One region of the Actinoplanes sp. NPDC019969 genome, then DNA from elsewhere that is predicted to be linked to it. Evidence: riboswitches for the same ligand, from Rfam matches in the RefSeq annotation. Region 1 holds a riboswitch; the other holds the start of a gene.
The links. A riboswitch is a leader RNA that binds a small molecule or an ion and turns the genes downstream of it on or off. The one in region 1 is predicted to bind glycine.
Positions count from the first base shown of each region.

Region 2: another riboswitch for glycine. It lies ahead of gcvP (aminomethyl-transferring glycine dehydrogenase); the one in region 1 lies ahead of ACZ3II_RS28385 (L-serine ammonia-lyase).

Region 1 covers NZ_JBVHFK010000010.1:140,010-149,857, reverse strand. The annotation lists gene ACZ3II_RS28415 (putative bifunctional diguanylate cyclase/phosphodiesterase) at 1-15, opposite strand, end outside; gene ACZ3II_RS28410 (MmcQ/YjbR family DNA-binding protein) at 72-479, shown strand; gene ACZ3II_RS28405 (hybrid sensor histidine kinase/response regulator) at 1,055-2,995, opposite strand; gene ACZ3II_RS28400 (hypothetical protein) at 2,992-4,296, opposite strand; partial or broken gene ACZ3II_RS28395 (cryptochrome/photolyase family protein) at 4,451-4,954, shown strand; gene ACZ3II_RS28390 (cryptochrome/photolyase family protein) at 5,040-5,669, shown strand; gene ACZ3II_RS28385 (L-serine ammonia-lyase) at 5,680-6,999, opposite strand; glycine riboswitch at 6,991-7,072, opposite strand; glycine riboswitch at 7,077-7,173, opposite strand; gene ACZ3II_RS28380 (DUF2306 domain-containing protein) at 7,284-7,958, shown strand; gene ACZ3II_RS28375 (hypothetical protein) at 7,849-8,520, opposite strand; gene ACZ3II_RS28370 (hypothetical protein) at 8,690-8,893, shown strand; gene ACZ3II_RS28365 (EVE domain-containing protein) at 8,890-9,339, shown strand; gene ACZ3II_RS28360 (MarR family winged helix-turn-helix transcriptional regulator) at 9,395-9,832, shown strand; gene ACZ3II_RS28355 (DUF4190 domain-containing protein) at 9,754-9,848, shown strand, end outside.
Region 2 covers NZ_JBVHFK010000013.1:212,347-222,194, reverse strand. The annotation lists gene gcvP (aminomethyl-transferring glycine dehydrogenase) at 1-2,577, opposite strand, end outside; glycine riboswitch at 2,657-2,749, opposite strand; gene mgrA (L-glyceraldehyde 3-phosphate reductase) at 2,811-3,806, shown strand; gene ACZ3II_RS33990 (nucleotidyltransferase domain-containing protein) at 3,824-4,498, shown strand; gene ACZ3II_RS33985 (nucleotidyltransferase domain-containing protein) at 4,495-5,259, shown strand; gene ACZ3II_RS33980 (hypothetical protein) at 5,445-5,591, shown strand; gene ACZ3II_RS33975 (hypothetical protein) at 5,548-6,201, opposite strand; gene ACZ3II_RS33970 (HEAT repeat domain-containing protein) at 6,252-9,848, shown strand, end outside.

The DNA.
Region 1 (9,848 bases):
GATGCTCTGCGCCATATCCGCACTGTCGGCCCGTACCCCACAAAGTTGAGGACAACCGATAGGGTCGCCGCATGTCCGCGCCCGGAGACGTGCCCCCGGAGATCCTGGCCCGCTTGCGGCCGATCTTCGATCAACTGCCGCAGACGTACGCGGAACCGGCCTGGATCGGCGTCCGCTGGCGGATCCGCGCCCGGACCGTCGCCCACGTCTACACGCCGGACCCGCAGGGTTCCCCGGTCTACGAGCGGTACCTGACCGGCGCCTCGTCGACCGTGATGACCTTCCGCGTACCCGCCGACGACCTGCTCGGCCTGACGGCCGCCGGTTTCCCGTTCTTCCGCGCCCCATGGGGCCACAACGTCGCCGCCGCCATCCTGGGCCCGCACACCGACTGGACCGAGATCACCGAACTCGTCACGGACAGCTACTGCCTGATGGCCCCGAAGTTCCTCGCCGCCCAGGTCCCCGCCCCCGGCTGACACGGACCGGCGCGTGGTCTGCGGCACATCACGAAGAGATGCAGCGCCTGAGCGCGAGGATGCCCTCGTGATCGCGAACTCCGACCGCGGAAAGAACGTTCGTTCTGACCGCGAGGCGCTGCGCGGCCAGCACATCAACGGGGGTGATGCGGGCCGGCCGCGAGGCCTCAGTCCCGAGACCCTCCCAGCGAGGCCCCGCGCCCGATCTTGCGAACCTGATACCGGAGCCGGGCGCACAAGATCGGATTCGCGCCCCTTCTTGTGCGTTGAGCTGCGGAAATCCGGTACCGCCCGCCCAAGATCGCGAGCCGCGCCGATCTTGGGCAGGCGCGACCGGGCCGAACCACACAGGATCGCGAGGCGGCCGATCTTGGGCGGGCGGCGCCGGGCCAAATCCCACCGGATCGCGAGGCGGGCCGATCTTGGGCGGGCGGCGCCGGGCCAAATCCCACAGGATCGCGAGGCGGGCCGATCTCGGACGGGCCATACCGGGTTGAAACGCACGAGAATGCCGGCCGCATCGGGGTCTCGTCGCGGGGCGTGCCGAGCGTCGCAGCCGATGACCGGGCTGCTGGTCAGACGCGGGAGGTGATCAGGCGGTGGAGTTCGTTGAGCAGGGTCTGGGCCTCGAAGGGCTTGCGGATCAGCGGGGCGTCGGCCGGCAACTCCTGACCGCCCGGCGCCGGGCCGCTCGTGTAGCCGGACATGAACAGGACCGGCAGGCCGGGGCGGTCGTTGCGCAGTTCTGCGGCCAGCTGCGTTCCCGACATTCCGGGCATGATGACGTCGGTCAGGAGGACGTCGAAACCCAGCGCGTCCTCCCGGCACATGCGCAGCGCCTCCGCCGGGTGCGGGGCGGCGAACACCTGATAACCGGCCTTGCGCAGCAGACGGCACACGATGTCGCGGACCAGCTCCTCGTCCTCGACGACCAGGACCCGCTGGCCGTCGCCGGCGCGGGCGGGAGCGCCCGGCGCGGCGGGGCTGACCCCGGGGGCTCCGGCGGCGCCGGCGGGCAGGCGGACCCGCAGCGTGGTGCCACGGCCGGGTTCGGATTCCAGGCTGATGGTGCCGCCGGCGTCGGTGACCACGCCGTACGCGGTGGCCAGCCCGAGACCCGTACCGCTGCCCCGGCCCTTGGTGGTGAAGAACGGCTCGAAAGCGCGGGCGAGGACCTCCGGCGGCATCCCGCAGCCGGTGTCGGTGACGGCGAGGCAGACCTGGTCGCTGCCGTCGCCGGGGTGTTCGAGGCTGGTGCCGAGGGTGAGGCGGCCGCCGGACGGCATCGCGGCGCGGGCGTTGAGCACGGCGTTCATGACGACCTGCTCGAGTTTGCTGCGGTCGATGACGACGGGCGGAAGACCGGGTGACAGTACGGTGCCGAGCTCGATGTCCTCACCGAGGGTGCGGCCGAGCATCCGCAGCATGTCGGAGGTGACCGTGTTGAGGTCGAGCAGTTCCGGCTGGGACGGTTCGGAGCGGCTGAACATCAGGAGCTGGCGGGTGAGCGCGGCGCCCCGGGCGGCGGCCTGTTTGATGCCGGCGGCGTCGGGGCGGCTGGGGTGGCCGTCGTCGAGTTCGTCGGCGAGCATGTCGGCGTACCCGGAGATCACGGCGAGGATGTTGTTGAAGTCGTGGGCGATGCCGCCGGCGAGCTGTCCCAGCGAGTCGAGCCGTTCGGCCTGGCGGAGTTGCTGTTCGAGTTCGGCGCGTTCGCGTTCGGCGGCCATCCGTTCGGTGACGTCGCGCAGGATGCCTTCGACGGCGACGATCCGGCCGTCTTCGCGGACGGCGCTGGCCCGCTGCTCGATCCAGACGAGTTCGCCGTCGCGGCGGCGCAGCCGGAACGTGATGGTGCCGGAGCGGGGCGCCCGCCACGACTCCTCGAAGATCGTCCGGTCGCCGGGGTCGATCAGGTCGAGCACCAGGCGCGGGGCGGCGTAGAAGTCCTCGGCCGGGTAGCCGGTGATCTGCTCGACGGCGCGGCTGAGGTATTCCATCGCCGGGTCGGGGGCCACCCGGTACCGGAAGATGATGTCCTGGGCGTGTTCGGCGAGCAGGCGGAACCGTTCCTCGCTGTCGCGCAGGGCGGCCTGGGCCCGGCTGCGTTCGGTGATGTCGGTGGAGATGCCGGCCACCGCGTACGCCACTCCCGCCTCGTTGACCAGCGGGAACTTGACCGTCAGGTAGGTATGGACGCCGTCGTCGCCGGGCGCGTCCTCCTCCAGTTGCAGCGGGACGCCGCGGGCCAGCGCCTGCCTGTCGTTCTCCCGGAACGCGTCGGCGATCTCCCGGGTGAACAGGTCGTGGTCGGTGAGTCCGACGATGTCCTCGCGGCGCAGGTTGAACAGGCGCTCGTACTGCCGGTTGACCAGCATGTACCGACCGTCCGCGTCGCGCATGTAGATCACCGCGGAGGTGTTGTCGATCAGCGCCATCAACTGGTCGCGGCCGACCTCGAGCAGCGGCGGACGGTTGTCCGGCCGCGGTGCGGCTTCCTCGTCTGACGTGCTCATCCGGCCATTTCCACGACGACCGGCGCGGTCGTTCCCTGTCCGGACCGTACCCCCGGATCGGCTGCCGGTTCGGCGTTTTCGGCGATCAGCACCGGGCGCAACGGGGCCAGGGTGTGCTGCTGGCGGGCCCGGGTCAGCCGTTCCAGGAAGCTCTCGGTCATCCCGGTGGTGCCGGCCCGGTTGGACACCAGCAGCCGGTCGCCGAGTCCTTCGTCGTCGCGGCGGCGCTGCGGCTGGAACAGGAACCGCTTGCTGAGCATCAGGTGCGCCCCGGACACCCGGGCGTGCATGGCCAGCAGCCGGTACCAGTCGACCAGCGCCGGGTGGTGCCCGACCAGCCGGCGCAGGTCGCCGTCGTCGCAGAGCCGCACGTCGGAGCTGTCGCAGCCGATCTCGGCGAGCAGCCGCTGCGGCAGGGTCGGCGCGTCCATCAGGGCGGCGATGTCGTCGCGTTCGCGTTCCAGCAGGGCCGGGAACAGCCGCCGGGCCTGCCGGTCGTAGCCGGGTTCGGCGATGCCGAGCAGGAAGTCGCGTTTCAGCGCCTCCGGGTCGAGGGCGCCGCTGGGCGGGATGTCGTCGAGGGTCCAGTGCGCGGCGAACTGCCGGAACACGTCCATGAACATCTCCGGGGCCATCGTCTGCTCCGGCGGCAGGGTCGCGAAGTCGACGAACAGCCGGCGCAGCGCGCCGAGCAGGACGGTGGCCTCCCGTACCCGGTGGCGGGCGTGTTCGCCGATCAGGTCGGCGTGTTCGCAGGTGAGCGGCTCGAGCAGGCAGTTGACCGCCATCTCGATCGCCTCGCCCTGCTTGACCAGCAGGAAGAAACGCCGCTCCCCCGGCGTGCCGGTGTAGCTGCGGACGTCGCCGTCGTCGAAGGCGCCCGGCAGCTCGGCGACGACCTCGTCGTGCAGCCGGACCACGACGGTGCCGACGTTCCAGCGCACCAGCGACGCGTAGCTGTCCCGGTCGTAGTGCCCGGTGCCGGTGTGCGCGGCCAGCATCGCGAAGTAGGGGCGGAAACCACCGTCGGTGAGGCCGTCGAACGCGCGTTCCGGGTGTGCCGTACCACCCTCGGTGTGTTCCTGGTAGTGCCGGGCGACCGAGGCGCCGACGAACCCCAGGTTCACCACCAGCCGCTGCGCCTGCGCGGGCGTCAGCTGGTTGATGTCCGGCAGCCGGTGCAGGACGTGTTCCCGCAATTCGGTGGTCAACAGCTCGGGTGGCGCGTGATCGTGCAGGATCGCCGTGTTCAGGCGGGGAAGTTCGTGCAGGACCCACTCGCCGACCTGTTCCGGAGTCATCCGGACCATCACCTCCGCGGACGCTTCATCTCTCTGTTCGGCGGGGCGGCACGCCGGTGAAGCGCGGCGGGACGTGGCGTGTGGCACCTTTCGCGGGTTCGGTGTTCCGGCCGGTTACCGCCCGGCGCGGCGCTTCCCGCGACACAATGACCGGATGAGGACGCGGTGGCTGTTCGCCGACCAGCTGGGGCCACACTTCCTCGACGAGCCCGGGCAGCCGGTGCTGCTGATCGAGTCGAAGGCGGTGTTCCGGCGGCGGGTCTTCCACCGGCAGAAGGCGCATCTGATCCTGTCCGCGCTGCGGCACCGCGCGCGGGACGAGAAGGTGCGGCTGGTGCGGGCGGACACGTACGCCGCAGCGGTCGATCAACCGGTGACCGTGTGTCATCCGACCTCCCGTGCCGCCCGCGATCTGGTCCGGCGCCTGCCGGGGGTCGAGATGCTGCCGCCGCGAGGATTCGTGACCGCCCCGCAGGATTTCGTCGCCTGGGCCGGCGGGCGGGATCATCTGCGGCTGGAGGATTTCTACCGGCATGCCCGGCGCGCGCACGACGTGCTGATGGACGGCGGTGAGCCGGCCGGCGGGCGGTGGAACCTGGACACCGAGAACCGGGAGCCGCCGCCGCGGGGCGCCGGGCGCCTGGACGTGCCGGCGCCGCCGCCGATCGTGGAGGACGACATCGATCGGGAGGTACGGGCGGAACTGGACCGCTGGCAGCACGACGAGGGCATCGCGTTCGTCGGTGGAGGGGTTCGTCCGGCAGATCCTCGGCTGGCGCGACTTCATCTGGCATCTGTACTGGTATTTCGAGCCGGGCTACCGGGCCGTCGACGAGCTGCACGCCCGGCGGGAGCTGCCGCGATGGTTCGCCGAACTGGACGCGGACGCGGTCGAGGCGCGGTGCCTGTCGGACGTGCTGGCCGGGGTCCGGGACCGCGGCTGGGTGCACCACATCCCGCGGCTGATGGTGCTCGGCAACTACGCGATGCAGCGCGGCTGGCGGCCCGGCGCGGTGTCCGACTGGTTCCACCGGTGCTTCGTCGACGGGTACGAGTGGGTGATGACGGCGAACGTGGTCGGGATGAGCCAGTACGCCGACGGCGGGCGGATGAGCAGCAAACCGTACGCGGCGGGCGGCGCCTACATCCACCGGATGAGTGACTACTGCGGGGGCTGCCGGTACGACCCGAAGGTGCGCGCGGGGGCGGACGCGTGCCCGTACACCGCCGGGTACTGGAGTTTCCTGGCCCGCAACGAGCAGCGGCTGGCCGGCAACCACCGGATGCGGCAGCCGCTGCAGGGCCTGCGCCGGCTGAGCGACCTGGACGCGCTGCTCGATCAGGAGAAGGCCCGCGGGTCCCGCGCCCCGTGATCGGTCCCGGTCAGCACTCGATGACGTTGACGGCCAGGCCGCCGCGTGACGTCTCCTTGTACTTGATCTTCATGTCGGCGCCGGTCTCCTTCATCGTCTTGATCACCTTGTCCAGGGAGACGTGGTGCCTGCCGTCGCCGCGCAACGCCATCCGGGCCGCCGTCACCGCCTTCACCGCGGCCATCCCGTTGCGTTCGATGCACGGGATCTGCACCAGCCCGCCGACCGGATCGCAGGTCAGGCCCAGGTTGTGCTCCATGCCGATCTCGGCGGCGTTCTCCACCTGCTCCGGGCTGCCACCGAGCACCTCGGCCAGCCCCGCCGCCGCCATCGCGCACGCCGAACCGACCTCGCCCTGACAGCCCACCTCGGCGCCGGAGATGCTCGCGTTCTCCTTGAACAGCCCGCCGATCGCACCCGCGGTCAGCAGGAACCGCACGATCCCGTCCGGTCCGGCGCCGGGCACGAAGTCCAGGTAGTAGCGCAGCACCGCCGGGATGATGCCGGCCGCGCCGTTCGTGGGCGCGGTGACGACCCGGCCGCCGGCGGCGTTCTGTTCGTTCACGGACATCGCGTAGACGGTCAGCCACTCCAGCGGGTCACCGTCGGCGGCCAGCTTGCGGGCGGTCTGCGCGGCACGGCGACGGACCTTGAGACCCCCGGGGAGTACGCCCTCCGCGTCCAGCCCGGCGTCGATGCAGCCGGTCATCACCTGCCAGATGCCCAGCAACCCGGCACGCACCTCGGCCGGCGCGCGCCGCACGGATTCGTTCTCCAGCATCAGACGGGAGATCGACAGGCCGGTGGCACGGGTCAGCGCCAGCAGCTCGGCGCCCGAGGAGAACGGGTGGGGCAGGGGCGTGTCGTCCGGGCGTACCGCCGCAAGGGTGTCCCCCACGACGAACCCGCCACCGACGGAGAAATAGGTCTTCCGCAGCAGTTCGGCGCCATCGGCGCCCAGCGCCGTGAAGATCATGCCGTTGGGGTGCTCGGGCAGCGACCGCCGCCGGTGCAGCACCAGGTCCAGCGCGAACCCGAGATCGTGCACCGACGGCTCCAGGCCGGTGTCGACCGTCTCCGGGTCGTGGCCCATCAGCCCGAGCAGCACCGCCCGCGGCGTGCCGTGCCCGTGACCGGTCGCGCCGAGGGACCCGAACAGCTCGGCCCGCACCCCGGTCACCGGCGCGTCCAGGTGCCGGGCGAACAGGCGGGCGGCACGCATCGGCCCGACGGTGTGCGAGCTGGACGGCCCGATCCCGATCGAGAACAGGTCAAAAACGGACACAGCCACGGGAGGCTCCTCGGAGGTCGGCCTCCCTCGCTCTGTCATGTCTGCCTGAGAGGTTCGCCGCGGAGAGCGGCTTGCACCGTGGGCGCAGCCCGGGTGGGCTGTCTTTCCAGAGTCGCCGGACCGCTGCGGTACGTGGGCCTGAGAGATTCTGAGGGAGAAGTTGCTCCTTCGGCGACCCGCTGTTTCCGGCGGATGCTCTCCCGCGGCGGCGTCACGGCGAAAGTGTTCGGTTGTGGGCTCGAACCTTACTACGCAGATCTGCGTACGGCGGGGCCGCCCGTGGACGGACGCCGGATCCGCCGCGATGATCCAGAGTCGAGCCCATGTCCGCTCGCCTCCGCACCGTGCTCTGGGCCCTGATCGTCGTGGCTTGCCTGGTTCTCATCGCTCCCTACCTGCGCTTCGACACCCGCGTCGAGGTACGGGACCCGCTGCACTACGCCGTGCTGGTGGCGCACGTGCTGACCGCGGCCGTGGCGCTGGTGCTGGGCCCGCTGCAGTTCATGCCCGCGGTACGGGCACGCCGCGCCCGGCACCGCCTGATCGGCCGGGTGTACCTGCTCGGCGGGGTGCTGCCGGCGGCCGTCACCGCGGTGCCGGTCGCGATCTGGTCGGCGAGCCCGCTGACCCGGGTCAGCCTCACAATCGCTGCCGTGTCCTGGCTGGTCACGGCCTGGCTCGCCGATGCGGCCGCCCGCCGCCGTGACATCACCACCCACCGCGAGTGGATGACCCGCAACTACGCGCTGACGTTGCTGGCCATCACCGCGCGTCTGATCGTTCCCGTGGTCCTGCTGTTCCGGGTGACGGTCGCCGGGGACAGCGGGGCCTCGATCGCCGACACCGCCACTTCGCTGATCCCGATCGGCCAGACCGCCGGCTGGATCGTCAACCTGGCGATCGCCGAGACCCTGATCCGCCGCCGCCGATCTCGTGCCGAGCCCACTTCGTGCACTCCGCGCCGTACCGTGACTCGCGGTACTCGCTGCCGGGGGTGAGCGAGGAGAAGAGCCAGCGGGATTGCCCGTCGCTGGTTTCGACGCGTTTCATCTCGTACGACTCCAGGTGCGCCCGCTCCTCGCCGTCCTTGCGCATGGCACCGCGCCAGTGGCCGCGGTCGGTGCAGAACGTCACCGTCATCTCGGGGCCACCGTAGTCGTCGACGCCCATGAGCTTGACCCAGAGCGGACCTGTCGTCCGGTCGGCGTCGGTGACATCGGCGATGCCCTCGAAGATCACCTCGTAGGCGATCTCGGTGACGAGCATCCGCCCGACCGGGATGATCGGACGGTAGTCGGCCGAACCCCACCTCCAGTAGTTGAAGACGAGAGCCCGCCGGGCGGCGAGGATTCTGTCGGTCTCCGGCGCCTGCGTCAGGTCCCAGGTGATCGGCACCTCCTTGGTCCCGTCGATCGGCAGCCGCCGGTACGCCTCCTCGTACGTCATCGGCAACGCCGTTCCGCTCGGCGCCGGCGAGGGCGAGGGGTCCACGGTGCCGGTGCAACCAGCCGTCATCAGACCCACCATCACGGCGGCGACCGCCGCGGCGCGTACCTTCACTTCTGTCCCCTCGTCTTCGGACCTTCGCCCCGTCGGCCTCAGCGGTGGCCTCACCGGAACGATCGTCAGGACGCTATCAAGGCGATGAATGGACTCGGTGCCGTCACGGCTCTCCGCCGCGGCCGTGACGGACTTGCGGCCAATTTACTAAGTGCGCATACTATTCGCCATGAAGACGATCGCTGCCGCTCGGATCACCTCCGATGTCCGGCCCGAGGCCTTCTTCGAGCGCTGGGCCGACGTGACCGTCACCCTCGCCGGGCCGCTGGCCTTCTTCTGGAACGCGGTGCTCGGCAAGGACATCGGGCGCGGCCTCAGCGGCGACCTGGCCCGGCTCGAGAAGGCCGCCCGCGCGGTCGAGGTGCGGGCATGAGGCACTGGCTCGGGGTGGTGTGCCGCGATCACGTCCAGCGCGGCACCCGGCTGGGTATCGCCCAGCTCGGGCACGGCAAACGGGACGGGCTGGCCCGGCTCGCCGCCGGGGACTGGCTGGTCTACTACTCGCCGCGGACCAGTCTGCGGGGCGGTGTGCCGTTGCAGGCGTTCACGGCCCTCGGCACGGTCCGCGACGACGAGATCTGGCAGGCCGACGAGGGCGACTTCCGGCCGTGGCGGCGCCGGGTCGGCTATCTGCCGGACGTCGCCGAGACACCGATCCGGTCGCTGCGGCTGGAGCTGACCGCTCAGCCGGGCTGGGGTGTGCAGCTGCGCCGAGGGCTCGTGCCGCTCACCGAGGGCGACTTCGCCACGATCCACGCGGCCATGACCCGTTCCGAAGCGGCGGGTTCCCGGCCGGAGGGATCGCGGGAGGCGGCGTGAGTGCGGGATCGCGGGGTGACAGCATGGGCGGGATCAACCGGAGCGAGGTGGGGACGTGAGCCTGGCGACCCGGCATGACAGTGCCGATGACAGCCCGGGCTTGCTGCTGTGGCAGGTGAGCAACCGGTGGCAGGCCGCGCAGCGGGCCGCGCTGAAACCGTTCGATCTCACCCATGTGCAGTTCGTGCTGCTGGCAACACTCACCTATCTGCAGGAGTCCGGGACGGTCACGCAGAAGGCGCTCGCCGACATGGCCGTCACCGACCCGATGATGACCTCGCAGGTGCTGCGCGCCCTGGAGAGCCGCGACCTGGTGCACCGCCCGCCGCATCCGACCGACCGGCGGGCCCGGGCGGTCGCCGTCACCGCGGCCGGGCGTGACCTGGCGAACCGGGCCGTGGTGGCGGTGGAGGCGTGCGACACGGCGTTCTTCGCCGCCCTCGGCAGCGGCCTGCCCGCCTTCACCGGCGCCTTGCGGGCTCTGCGCGCCTGATCGCCTCGCTCGTCTC
Region 2 (9,848 bases), on a different contig from region 1:
CGCGACCTTGTCGATCTCGCCCTTGATGGCGATCATCGCGGCGATGAACCGGTCCAGTTCGGCCAGGTCCTCGCTCTCGGTCGGCTCCACCATGAGGGTGCCGGCGACCGGGAACGACATGGTCGGCGCGTGGAATCCGTAGTCGATCAGCCGCTTGGCCACGTCGTCGACGCTCACGCCGGTGGCCTTGGTGATCGGCCGCAGGTCGAGGATGCACTCGTGGGCGACGAGACCGTGCTCGCCCGCGTACAGCACCGGGTAGTACTCCCGCAGCCGGGCCGCGACGTAGTTGGCGGCCAGCACCGCCGTGGCGGTCGCCGCGGTGAGGCCGTCGGGGCCCATCATCCGGATGTACGCCCAGGAGATCGGCAGGATGCCCGCCGACCCGTGGGCCGCCGCCGAGACGGCGTGGTGGTCGCCCTGCAGCACCGGGTCGCCCGGCAGGAACTCGGCGAGGTGCGCGCCGACCGCGACCGGGCCGACACCCGGGCCGCCGCCACCGTGCGGGATGCAGAACGTCTTGTGCAGGTTGAGGTGCGACACGTCGGCGCCGAACCTGCCGGGCCGGGCGTAGCCGACGAGCGCGTTCAGGTTGGCGCCGTCCACGTACACCTGGCCGCCGGCCTCGTGGACCTTGGCGCACAGGTCGGCGATGCCGGTCTCGTAGACGCCGTGGGTGGACGGGTAGGTCACCATGATCGCGGACAGCGCGTCGCGGTGCTTCTCGATCTTCGCGTCCAGGTCGGCCAGGTCGACGTTGCCGTCGGCGTCGCAGGCCACCACCACGACCCGCATGCCGGCCATCACGGCGCTGGCGGCGTTGGTGCCGTGCGCGCTGGACGGGATCAGGCAGACGTCACGGTGGGCCTCGCCGCGGGAGCTGTGGTAGCCGCGGATGGCGAGCAGACCGGCCAGCTCGCCCTGGGAGCCGGCGTTGGGCTGCACGGACACCGCGTCGTAGCCGGTGATCTCGGCGAGCCAGGTCTCCAGCTGGGCGACGAGGTGTTCGTACCCCTCGGTCTGGGACGCGGGGGCGAACGGGTGGATGTTCGCGAACTCGGGCCAGGTGACGGCTTCCATCTCGGTGGTGGCGTTCAGCTTCATCGTGCAGGAGCCGAGCGGGATCATGCCGCGGTCGAGGGCGTAGTCCCGGTCCGAGAGCTTGCGCAGGTAGCGCAGCATGCTGGTCTCGGAGTGGTGGGTGTTGAACACCGGGTGGGTGAGGTACTCGGTGGCGCGGCCCGGCAGCCGGTGCACCGGGAAGACGCCCTCCGAGTCGGCGCCGAACGCCGCGACCACGGCGGCCACGTGCTCGCCCGTGGTGGTCTCGTCACACGACACCGACACCCGGTCGGCGTCCACCAGCCGCAGGTCGATGCCGCGTTCGGCGGCAGCGGCGACGATCTCGGCGGCCCGGCCCGGCACGACGGCGGTCACCGTGTCGAAGAAGTCCCCGGCGGGCACGTCGATACCGGACTCGCGCAGCGCCCCGGCGATCCAGCAGGCGTACTCGTGGGTCTCCTCGGCGATCCGGCGCAGCCCGGCGGGGCCGTGGTAGACCGCGTACATGCTGGCCATCACGGCCAGGAGCACCTGGGCGGTGCAGATGTTGGAGGTCGCCTTCTCGCGGCGGATGTGCTGCTCACGGGTCTGCAGGGCGAGCCGGTAGGCCCGGTTGCCGTCGGCGTCCTTGGACACCCCGACGAGGCGGCCGGGCAGCGACCGCTCCAGGCCGGCGCGCACCGCGAGGTATCCGGCGTGCGGGCCGCCGAAGCCCAGGGGCACACCGAACCGCTGCGTGGTGCCGGCGGCGATGTCGGCCCCGATCTCCCCGGGAGTACGCAGCAGGGTCAGCGCGAGCAGGTCGGCGGCGACGGTGACCAGGGCGCCCTTGGCGTGCGCGGCCTCGACCAGCGCCGCGTGGTCACGGACGGCGCCGGACGCTCCGGGGTACTGCAGGTGCAGGCCGAAGTAGTCCTCCGGCAGCTCCTCGGTGTCGAGGTCGACCAGGACGATCGTGATGCCGAGCGGTTCGGCGCGGGTCCGCAGCACCGACAGGGTCTGCGGGAAGGTGTCGGCGTCCACGGCGTACACGCTGCTCTTGTTCTTGGAGGAACGGCGCGCGAGCGTCATGGCCTCCGCGACCGCCGTCGCCTCGTCGAGCATCGAGGCGTTGGCCGTGGTCATGCCGGTCAGGTCGGTGACCATGGTCTGGAAGTTGAGCAGGGCCTCCAGGCGGCCCTGGCTGATCTCCGGCTGGTACGGGGTGTACGCGGTGTACCAGGCGGGGTTCTCGAGGACGTTCCGCTTGATCACGGCGGGCGTGACGGTGTTGTAGTACCCCAGGCCGATCATCGGGGTGGCGAGCACGTTGCGGCCGGCGATCGCGCGCAGCTCGGCGATCGTCTCCTCCTCGGAGGCGCCGGCCGGCAGGTTCAGCTCGCCCCGGAACCGGATCGAGGGCGGGATGGCCGCGTCCATCAGCTCGTCGACCGAGCCGTACCCGATGGCCTTCAGCATCTGGGTCTGCTCGTCGGCGTCCGGGCCGATGTGACGGGAAACGAACGGGGACGTCATGGGCGACTCCAAGCGTGAGAAGGTCGGAGAAACAGACCTCCCCCTCTGTCATACCCAGACATCGGGTACTTCAGAGTCGCCTGCCCACGCGGTTCGCTTTGCCTGAAAGTTTCCGGGGAGGATTTGCCTCTTCGGCGCCCTGTGGCTCCAGGGTCTCTCCCGCATGGGTGTTGCCGGCAAGAGTCAACCTACCAGCGAACGGGGGCGGGACCGGGAGTCCTAGGGTGTGCGATGTGACGTACACCCCTGCCGCCGACCGCTACGCCGAAATGATCTACCGGCGTGCTGGTCGCAGCGGTCTCAAGCTCCCCGCCATCAGCCTGGGCCTCTGGCACAACTTCGGCGACGGCCGTCCCGCCGACCGCCAGCGTGACATCGTCCGCCGTGCCTTCGACCTGGGCGTGACCCACTTCGACCTGGCGAACAACTACGGGCCGCCGCCGGGCAGCGCCGAGACGAACTTCGGCCGGATCCTGGAGGCCGACCTCAAACACCACCGCGACGAGCTGATCATCTCGTCGAAGGCGGGCTACACCATGTGGGACGGCCCGTACGGCGACTGGGGCTCCCGCAAGTACCTGGTCTCGTCGCTGGATCAATCGCTGAAGCGGATGGGTCTGGACTACGTCGACGTCTTCTACCACCACCGGCCCGACCCGGAGACGCCGCTCGAGGAGACGATGACCGCGCTGGACGCGATCGTCCGGTCCGGCAAGGCGCTCTACGTCGGCATCAGCAACTACAGGAGCGAGCAGGCCGCGCGGGCCGCCGACATCCTGCGCGAGCTGGGTACGCCGCTGCTGATCCACCAGCCGTCGTACTCGATGCTGAACCGGTGGATCGAGCACGACCGGCTGCTCGACACCCTGGAGGCGGCCGGGGCGGGCTGCATCGCGTTCAGCCCGCTGCAGCAGGGTCTGCTCACCGACCGTTACCTCAAGGGCATCCCGGACGACTCGCGGATCCGGACCAGCGTGTTCCTCAACGAGAGCGCGCTGGACAACAAGACCCTGGCACGGCTGCACGCGCTCAACGACGTCGCGAAGCGGCGCGGGCAGACGCTGGCCCAGTTCGCGCTGGCCTGGGCGCTGCGCGACGAGCGGATGACCAGCCTGATCATCGGCGCGTCGAGCGTCGAGCAGCTGGAGAACAACGTGGCCGCGCTGGGCAACCTGAGCATCGACCAGAGCGAGCTGGACGAGATCGACGCGACGGTGCTTGACCTGTAGCCGTACCCTGCGGCGTCATGATCGACTTTGTCGAACGGCACACCGCTCTCGCGGTCGTGGTCGGCTCCCGGGCGTACGGTCTGCACCGCCCGGACTCCGACCACGACCGCCGGGGTGTGTTCGTCGCGCCGACCCGGGCGTTCTGGACGCTCGGCAAGCCGCCCACCCACCTGGACGGGCCGGCCGAGGAGCAGTTCTCCTGGGAGTTCGAGCGGTTCTGCACGCTCGCGCTGCAGGGCAACCCGACGGTCCTCGAGGTGCTGTGGTCCCCGCTCGTCGAGTCGATCACTCCCGACGGCGCCGACCTGCGGGGCGTCCGGCACGCGTTCCTGTCGCAGCGGGTCGCCGACACCTACGGCAGCTATGCCCGCGACCAGCTCACCAAGGTCGCGAACCGGCGGGAACGGACCGGCGAGGTCAACGTCAAGCAGGCCATGCACATGATCCGGTTGCTGATGGCCGGCGCCCACGTGCTGCGCACCGGCGAGGTGCTGGTCGACGTCTCCGCACACCGGGAAGACCTTCTCTCGGTACGCCGTGGCGAGCGCCGGTGGCCGGAGGTCGCCGCGTGGGCCGGCCGGCTCCAGGAGGAACTCGCCGAGGCTGCCGCGCACACCACCCTGCCCCAGCGGCCGGACGTCGATGCCGTGGACCGGGTTCTGGTAGCCGTACGAGAAAGGAATCTGCGGTGACCCTCGACATCCCGCACTGGGCCGCCGAGGCCGCCACCGCCCTGCCGTATCCCCTGCTCTTCGCCACCGTGAGCGGCGCTCACCTGTACGGTTTCGCCTCCCGCGACTCCGATCTGGACCTGCGCGCGTCGCACGTGCTGCCGCCGGGCGAGGTGGTGGGCCTGCGCACCGGGCCGGACACACTGCAGGATTCCGGCGTCCGGGACGGCGTCGAACTCGACGTGGTCAGCCATGATCTGCTGAAGTTCGCGAAGCTCCTCAACAGCCGCAACGGTTACGTTCTGGAGCAGCTGCTGTCACCGCTCGTGGTCGTCACCTCGGACGTGCACGCCGCGCTCAAGGACCTCGCGCCTGGGCTGATCACCAGCAACCACGCCCACCACTACCTCGGGTTCGCGGCCACCCAGGAACGCCTCTACCACAAGACCGGGCAGCTCAAGCCCGCCCTCTACACGCTGCGGGTGCTGCTCACCGGCATCCACCTGATGCGCACCGGCGAACTCGAGTGCGACCTCGGCGTGCTCGGCGCGACGATCCCCTACGTGCCCGAGCTGATCGCCACGAAGCGTGAAGCCGAACACGGGCCGTTACCGGCATACGCGGCGGCGCGGCTCGCGGCGGACGTCCCGGCGCTGCGCGCCGACCTCGAGGAAGCCAGAGATCGAACCCACCTTGCGGGGTACGCCGATGCGAGCGCTGTGGCGGCGCTCCACGACATCGTCGTCCGCACCCGGCTCGGAGCATCAGCAGATGACCGGTGACGAGATCGCGGCCGTGGGCCGTTACGCGCAGCGGACGCACGCCGTGGCCGGCGGCGACCATCATGTCGCCTCGCGGCTCGGCGCCTGGCTGCCGCGCTCGCCACCAAGGTCAGCTGGGCCATGCCGTTCGACATCACGAATGCCGGATCGCTGGGCGCCGGCAGCGCCTGGACGTCCGGCTGTCGGTGGTCCTGCGGTCCCCGAAGTACGGCCACCAGGCGTACGTGGCCACCACGGCACAGGCCGGCGACGTCATCGTGCACGAGGTGCCGGTCTTCTCGGCCTGGGTCAGCGAGCCGGAGGACGTCCCGGGGGCCGATCGTCAGTGGTGACCGGCTGCAGGTCGCCGGCCGGTCCGTAGAACAGGTGGTCACGCAGCTCATGCCGGCTCAGGGCGGCCGGGTCCCCGCCGGAGACGACACGGAACGGCTGGTCCGCGATCCGGGCGTGCAGTGCGGAGAACGGCCAGGCCGCCCCGAAGAGCCGCCGCAGCCGGGCCATCGTCGCCACGTCACCGGGCGGGACACGGTCGATCCAGATGTCGGCCTCCCGGGGCAACTGCCACGAACAGCGCGCCGGGCTGCGCGGACATCCGGGCAGGTGATGGTCGACGTCGCGGCGCTGCGTCAGCCACCAGTCGTCATCGATCGTCACCTCGCCGTCCGGCACCACCGACAGGGCCGTGCCCCGCAGTGTCACGGGCAGCCGGACGCCGTGGTCCTCGACGTAGTGGATCAGGGTCTCCGGCCAGACGTAACGTTCTCCATCGGTCAGGAGGGCGTTCGTGGCGCGCCGCCCGCACAGCAGGCAGGTGGAGAGGCTCGGCGACGCCACGAAACAGGTGCCGGACCGTAGATAGCCAGCCGTCTCGAGGTCGGGTTCGCCACTCACGAACGCGCAGACGTCCACCGCTCCGAAGTGCCCGATGGCGCGCAGTTCCACGGCCGAAAACCTATCGGCACACGGGAACGGCGTCACTACCATCGGGCGGCATGACTGCGGTACGGGATGCGATCCGGCGTGGCGACCTCGGCCGGCTCTCCGCCCATCTCGGTGTGGACGAATGCACCCCGGACGTCTTCCGGCTGCTGGTCCGGCACGACGACCCGCTGGTACGGCATCTCGGCCTCGACCGTCTGCGGGCCCGGCTCTCCCGCGATCGGACCGGTGGGTCCGCATACGCCGGGCTGCTCCCGCGGAACCTCGACGGGCCACCGGAGACGGCGCTGCTGCTCGCCGATCTGTACCAGCGGCTCGGGCGGGACATCGCCCAGTCGCCCTCGCACTCCGCCTTCCCCTCCCAGCGCTCCTCGCCCTCTTGGCGAGGCGCCGGGCTGCCGGCTTCGGTACGGGTCGCCTGGTTGCGGGCCGAGATCCACCACCATCCGTCAGCGCTCCGCGACGAACCGGCGGGCGAACAGCTCTACCAGGCGGTCGCCGACCTCACCGTCACCGACGCGGCCCAGCCCGACGACCTGATCCGCGAACTGGCCGCCTCCGGCGATCCGGTCCTGCACAGCGCGGCGCTGCGGGTGGCCCGGGAGGCGCTGTACGCGGGCCTGCTGTCCCCGGCCCGCGCCCGCGAACACATCGGCGGACTGCTCTCGTCCCGGCCCTTCCCGCTACAGACATCACCCGAGGGCGAGCACCGCTCCCCCACACCACTCCCACATCTGCAGAACGAACGGTCTTCCCCGCCGCGGCCTCTCCACGGGCTGCTTGATGCCACGAGTGTCGGGGTTACCGCTGCCGCCCTTCGGGAGCTGGCCGAACCGTGGGCAGCGCTCGATCCACTGCCTCGGCATCGCATCCGTCCGTATCTCACCGCGGGGTCGCCGGACCCCGCTGTGATCGAGGCCGCGGTTCTGGCGGCGGCCCGGCACGGCCACGGTGACCTGCTGCGCGACGCCGTCGCGGACGAGGCGATGCCGCCACGGGCGCGGCAGGAGGCGCTGCGGGCGCTCGGTGAGCTTGCCGGGCGCGAGGCCATCCCGGAGATCATGGGGCACGCCATGGCCGACCCGCTGCTGTTCGGTCAGGCCGCGACGGCGTGCCTGCGATCGATGCACCGGCGCGGCGTGTTCCCGGGCGACAGCGACGCGCCGGCGATCGTGGCGATGGCCCTCGCCGACCACACCGTCGCCGCGGACGAGGTGGCCACCATCCTTTACACGTGCCGGCGTACGGCGTTCGACGCGCTGATCGGCACGGAACCCGGCGACCCGCTGTGGCCGCGGCGGCTGGCGCTGCTGACCGGTCTCGCCGAGCAGGGCGGTGACGACCTGCCGATCGGTGAGGCGATCACCGCCGTACTGCCGGTGGCCGCCGGCCCGGAGCCGTTCCTGGCCGCGATCGGGGAGCTGCGGCACCTCCCGGCCGAGACGGCGGTGCTGGACCTGCTGCCGCGCGCACCCACGGCAGCGTTGCGGGCTCTCGAGGCCATCGGCGGAGCCCCGACCGTGGCAGCGCTGTCCGACGGCCTCGGCATGAACCCGGCAGGCGACCGTGGGATCGCCGTTCACCTGCGGGCGGTTCGGGGCCGGGCGCTGGAGCTGCTGTGGCACCTCAGCGACAACCCCACCCTCCGGCAGTCGATCATGTCCCGGTTGAACCCGCGTGATCTTCCGTCCCGGATCGCGACCGACCTCGGCGCCGCCGATCCTCGCGAGCTGGCCCTGCTGAGCGCCGCCGCCGATCCGGGTGACCCGGCGCAGGCACTGATCATGCTGGCCCGCAACGGCGACACCTCCACCCTGCCGATGCTCACCGACATCCTGCTGCGTCTCGTCGCCGACCTGGCGGCACCCTCCATCCCGCCTTCCGCCGATCCGGGCGCGGCTACCCCCTCCCACCACAGCGCCTCCGCCGCCCCGCCCGACACCCGCGCCGCCAGTCCCGCTGCCTCCCACCACGGCACCTCTGCCGCCCTTTCCCATCCCCGCGCGTCCCGCCCGGATTCCGGTGGCTCGGCATACTCCGGCGGGGATTCCGGGGAGAAGCGGCCGGCCGCTGAACCCGCTGTGCCTGACGAGGTCGTCGCTGCGCTGCGCGGGTTGGGGCGCCGGCTTCACGAGCGTGGCAAGCTGCGGCCGTACTGTCTGCGTGCGGCGGACGGCCCGGACCAGGCCGGGGACGCGCTCGTCGCGACCATCGCGCTGGATCTGCTGGAACGGCCCGGCCTGTCCAGCGGCGAGCAGGTCGTTCTCCTGGAGCTGCTGCGGCGGGCGCCCTACCCGGGAACGCGCGCCCGGGTGCACCGGATGTTGCGGCACCGGGACCGGCACGTACGCAAACATGTCATCGCTCTGCTCGCCGGCGCGGACGCCCTGTCGGCGAGCCTGATCGTTCTGTCCACCGCCCGGGACGCGCAGACCGTCCGGCAGGCCGTTCTGGCGCTCGGGGAGACCCGGGCGCACTGGGCGGCCCCGGCGATCGCGGCCTGCCTGGAACACCCGGCCATGAACGTCAAGAAGACCGCCGCCGAGGTGCTGGCCGTCGCGGGTACGCCCAGTGTGGTGCCGCGCCTGCTGTTCTGGCTCGGTCACCACGACAATCCGGGCCTGCGGACGTCGCTCGTCGAGGCGTTGCGGGCGATCCTCGGTGACGCCTACGCCGCCACCGTTCTCGCCGCGGCCGAGCAAGCGGGCGAGCAGGCGGCCGAGCAGGCGCGCGGCGACCGTACCCGCGAACTGCTCCTCCGCGCCCTCGGCTGCTCACTGTCGGCGCGGGCGGTCGCGGCCCTGGACCGGCAGGGTTCGCCGGTCGCGTCGCTGTTGCTCGGCATGGTTGTCGACGGCCGGATCCGGTTGCGTTCCGGAAGCGTCGCGGAACTGACCGCCCGCGGTGTCCCCGCCGTCGCCGACGACGACGCCGGCGTGCTGGCGCTCGACGGCTGGGACGACGCGACCGCCCGGCGTCTGGTGGCCCGCCCGGTCGAGGATCTGAGCGCCGGACAGCGGGAACGGCTGCGGCCGCTGCTCGCCGACTGGCTGCGGCTGGCCGATGCCGAACCGGCCGCGCTCCCGTTCGCGCTGCGGATCTGCCCCGCGCCCTGGACGGACGCCGAGATCGGCACGTACGCCCGGGAGGCCGGGACGCTCGCCGACGGCCTGGCCGGTACGTCCGGCGCCGACCGTGACGACCTCCTCGCCGTGCTCGAAGCGGTCGGCCCGGTCCTGGACGCCGCCCGCGCGCTCGACGTCGTCCTCCGGATCCGCGCGGCCGCGCCAATGGCAGCCGGCCGGCGGTCCACGCTGCCGGTGCTGCGGCGGTGCGGCGCCGTCCTGACCCGCGCCGACGTGGACCATGCCCTCGCGGCGGCCCGGCTGGGCCCCGACCCGTGGACCGCCGAGCCCGCCGTCCTCCGCGAAGCCTTCGCGCCCGCCGTGACTCCCCCACCCGTTGCCGAGGTCAGGGCCTGGCGGGTCGCTGTGGAAGCCGCCGCCCGCACGCCACAGGCCCTTGCCGCGTTCCTGGCGCATGACGACCAGGCGATCGCGTCGCGGGACCGCCTCGATGCGCTGATCGAGGTGTTTCCGTCGGCCGACGGTGCGGTACGGGCCGCGCTGCTGGACTGGATGGGAGCTCTC